2 regions of the Gemmobacter sp. 24YEA27 genome follow, and region 1 is predicted to be linked to the other one. Evidence: riboswitches for the same ligand, from Rfam matches in the RefSeq annotation. Region 1 holds a riboswitch; the other holds the start of a gene.
What was found. A riboswitch is a leader RNA that binds a small molecule or an ion and turns the genes downstream of it on or off. The one in region 1 is predicted to bind S-adenosylmethionine.
Positions count from the first base shown of each region.

Region 2: it holds a riboswitch for S-adenosylmethionine, as region 1 does, so the genes downstream of both, QNO18_RS17880 (hypothetical protein) here and metZ (O-succinylhomoserine sulfhydrylase) in region 1, are expected to answer to the same signal.

Region 1 covers NZ_JASJPW010000001.1:2,865,229-2,867,427, reverse strand. Annotated here, with positions in the region: gene metZ (O-succinylhomoserine sulfhydrylase) at 176-1,354, opposite strand; SAM riboswitch at 1,412-1,490, opposite strand; gene QNO18_RS14295 (UbiH/UbiF family hydroxylase) at 1,519-2,199, opposite strand, start outside.
Region 2 covers NZ_JASJPW010000002.1:72,121-74,319, reverse strand. Annotated here, with positions in the region: gene QNO18_RS17885 (sulfate/molybdate ABC transporter ATP-binding protein) at 1-279, opposite strand, end outside; SAM riboswitch at 677-754, shown strand; gene QNO18_RS17880 (hypothetical protein) at 778-1,095, shown strand; gene QNO18_RS17875 (LysR substrate-binding domain-containing protein) at 1,107-2,015, opposite strand.

The DNA of each region.
Region 1 (2,199 bases):
CTCCTTCCCGGGGGCATCGGGCCGTCAATTTCCGGATGAACCAGCGGAATGATAAATCGCCGGGACGCCTATGAGATAGGCACTGGCGCCGCGAAAGCAAGCTCGAAACGCTGCTGCCTTCCTCCTGAGCGAAATACTTCGGAGGGGCGGGGGGCTGGCCCCCGCCGCCAGTGGCTCACACCAGTGCCAGCGCCTGATCAAGATCGGCGATCAGATCGCCCGCATCTTCCAGCCCGACCGAGTACCGGATCATCCCCGGCGCGATCCCGAGGCTCACTTTCTGCTCATCGGAAAGCCGCTGATGCGTGGTGGTCGCGGGATGCGTAGTAATCGATTTCGCATCGCCGAGATTGTTCGAGATCTTCGGGATTTCCAGCGCGTTTTGCAGCCGGAACGCGCCCTCTTTGCCGCCCTTGACCACAAAACTCACAATCGTGCCGCCGGTTCCCATCTGCGCCATCGCGAGATCATATTGCGGATGTGACTTCAGGCCTGGAAACAGAACTTTCTCAATCTTATCATGATCTTCCAGGAAGGTCGCAATCTCCAGCGCCGAAGCCGCCATCGCCCGGCAGCGCAGATCCAGCGTCGCCATACCGTTGAGCATGATCCAGGAGGTGAACGGGCTCATCGCGCCGCCGGTGTGTTTCATATAGGGCTGCACGACCTTCTGGATATAGTCGGCCGACCCACAGATCACGCCGCCAAGCGCGCGGCCCTGGCCGTCGATATGTTTGGTGGTCGAATAGATCACTACATCGGCGCCCAGATCGACGGCGCGCGAAAAAATCGGCGTCGCGAACACATTGTCGCAAATCACCAGCGCGCCGTGACGATGCGCAATCTCGGCAACCCCTTTGACATCAACGATATCAAGTGTCGGGTTCGCCATGCTCTCGAAGAAGACGGCCTTCGTCTCCGGCGTCACGGCGGCCTCCCAGGCCGCCAGATCGGTGCCGTCGACGAAAGTGACCTTCACCCCGTAACGCGTCAGCACGTCTTCAAGGATGTAAAGACAGGATCCGAACAGCGCTTTGGCCGAGACCACATGATCCCCGGCCCTGAGCAGCGCGGTCAGCGCGCCATTGACCGCTGCCATGCCGGAGGCGGTCGCAAACGCATCCTCGGTGCCCTCAAGCCCCGCGATGCGCTCTTCGAACATCCGCGTGGTGGGGTTGCCGTAGCGCGCATAAATGAATTCATCGGCGCCCGATTTGATGAACCGCGCCTCGGCGGTTTCGGCATCGGGATAGGCGAAGCCCTGCGTCAGGAAAATCGCCTCGGCCATCTCGCCGTACTGGCTGCGGCGGCTGCCTTCATGGACAAGTTTGGTGCGTGTCTTCCAGTTCGTCATCGCAGCACAAGGCTCCCGGGCCATAAGCTAATCCAATGACCGGAAAGCGCGGCAGGGCGAAGACGTCCCGTCACCTCTTTAGCGGCTTATTTAACGTGGCCCGCAATCCGGTCAACAAATCGCCACGCGCCTTGCTTACGCCTCGCTTGGGCCAGGGTCAACCGTCACGACACACCCAGCCCGGCGCGCATCAGACCCTGCCGCACCGGCGGCAGCGCATAGAGCATCCCGAGCATACCGCTGCGCAGGGCGCGCAGGGCCGGCGCGCCGGCCATCGAGGCGCGGTTGAGCATGTCGATGCCGCCAACCCGCAGCGTGATATCGCGGTGCCGCGCCCAGTGATAGGCATCCAGGACGTTCTGCACCCCCGGATCGCCGCCAGATCCTTTCACAAGATCCAGCAGCACCCTCAGATCTTTCAGCGACATATTCAGCCCCTGCGCGCCAATGGGCGGCACCACATGCGCGGCTTCGGCCATCAACACGCTGCGCTGTCCCGAAAGCCGCTGCGCCACCTGGCTGATGATCGGCCAGACAAGGCGTCTTGTCGCCAGTTGCATCCCGCCCAGAATGCCACAGGAGCGCGCATTCATTTCGGCCTCGAACTCGGCCTCGGGCAGGGCGGCAAGCCGCGTGGCCTCGGGCCCATGTTCCATCCAGACAACCGAAGACGCATGGCGCCCGTCGCGATCGGGCAGCGGCACCATCGTGAACGGCCCGCCCGAGCGATGCACCTCGGTCGAGACATTGTCATGCGGCAGGTCATGGGTGACCGAAAACACCAGGGCCTTTTGCCCGTAACGAATGGTTTTCACCGGGATATTCAGCGCGTCACGCATCGCTGA
Region 2 (2,199 bases), on a different contig from region 1:
GTCGCGCACCGACATATGCGGGAACAAGGCGTAATGCTGAAAGACGAAACCGATGCGGCGATCGCGGGCGGCGATCGACAGCCAGTCGGCGCCATCGACCTCAAGCCGGCCGGAATCGGGCCAGTCGAGACCGGCGATGATGCGCAGCAGCGTGGTCTTGCCCGAGCCCGACGGGCCGAGCAGGGCGATCAGCTCTTTATCCTCGACCGCGATGTCGATGCCTTTCAGCACCTCATTGCGGCCAAAGCTCTTGCGCAGCTGGGCGATTTCAATGGCCATTGCCGACTCCGGTTTCAGCACCCCTGATTGCACCGGGCCGCGCCACTAAGCAAGGAACGCCAGGGCGGGAAACCGGCAAGTGAAGAGAATGTTTTTCTCCCGCAGGCGGGGTTATGGGGGAGGGAAGCACCGGTTTGTTCCCATTTCGCCAATATTGCCCCGACCGCAGCCCGCCGGGCCACGATGGCGTTCTTTTATGCAAGGGCGGGGCAGGGAAGGGCATCATACTCGACCATTATTGTCGTTATTTGATAGCGGCTTCGACAGGCTGGCACAAGATCACAGTTCGGCCAGAAACCACCTTCTGTTTTCACAATCCGGCAGAGTGAGAGAATTTCATTCTCCCGTCCCTTGGCCACCTGACTTGACCAGAGCGCCTTTGGGATGCTAGCGACCCCACAGACGACGCGCCGATTTGAAGCTCAGATTGCGGGCGCGAAAAAAATGCAGCTAAAGCGGAGGCGCCTCTGGCCCTTCGGTAACCTGAAGGAGGGGCCCATGGCCAAAACCGCCACTGCGTGCGATTTCGCGATCCCTGTCGACTCGATCAACAGCCTGCGCGCCAGTTTCCCCGGCATCTCATTGATTTTCGAGATCGACCTTGCGGTCGAGGATTGCTGGGACGGGCTGGAACATCTTGCCGGTGAATTCCGCCGGGCGGGGGCGCGGCTGCGGCTTTTGCGCGCAACGCAAAGCGGGGTGATTTCCTGTACCGTGGTCGATGGCGGCAGCGATCTGAGCCAGCTTGCTCAAAGCTTTGCATCGGCGCGGGGGGTCTCGGTCTCGGGCTGGACGACCCGGATCCAATACGACTGATCCGCCCCGGTTCAGCCACTGTGCCAGGGATTGAGGCTTTCACGAAAATTCGCGGCGATGGCGGTGTAGCTTTGTCTGCGCGGCGCGTCACGGCGCCAGACCATGGTGAGATTGCGCGTCAGCACCGCCCCGGACAGCGGGCGGGCGACCACAAGCTGTTCGCGCAAAACCTCGGACCGGATATAAAGCGCGGGCAGAAGCGAGATCCCCATCCCCGCCGCGACCATCTGGCGCAAAGTATCCAGGGTGGTGCCCTCGTAATCGCGGGCAAGCCGCGCCCCGGCCCAGCTGCACAGCCGCGTCGCCGCGCGTCTGAGCGCCGGCCCGCCGTCAAAACCCAGCACGGTCTCGCCCGCCAGATCGGCGGGGGCGATCTCACTTTGTCCGGCGAGGCGGTGATCGGCCGGGATCACCGCAAGCAGCGGTTCGGTGATCAGGGGCGCCTGTTCCACATCCTCGCGCCGCAGGTCCTCGCCCAGCAAGATGACATCGAACGTGCCCTCAAGCAGCTGACGGATCAGGGTTTCCGTTCGCTCCTCGCGCACATTCACCCGCATTTCGGGCCAGGCGGCGCGCAGGCCTGGCATCGCGACCGAAAGCACATAGGCCCCCACCGTCTGCACCACCCCGATCCTGAGCGAGGCCTGGGGCGCATCGGGATCGCCTCTGCGCGCGACCTCGCGGATATCCTCGATACTGTCGATCACCTCGCGTGCGCGCCGCGCCACATCGCGGCCGACGGGCGTCAGGCTGACCCGGGCACGACTGCGCTCGACCAGCTGCGCGCCAAGGCGCTCCTCCAGCGACCGCAGCTGCATCGACAGCGTTGGTTGCGCCACATTGCACAGCTCGGCGGCGCGGCTGAAATTCAGCTGGTCCGCGACGGCGACGAGGTATCTGAGCTGTTGGAGCGTGGGCATCGCCGAAGTTTAGGGCCGGGCGGGCCGGCTGGCAATCAACCAGACGGGGCGGGCCATTCTGACGGATTTGTGACCCGCCCGCCCCAGGATCCTGCGGGTAACAGGCGTCTTTGCTCTGACGGCAGGACTCTCACATGCCGGGGCTGCAACTATGTCGCGGAGCCGCCAATGACCATGGCGCTTT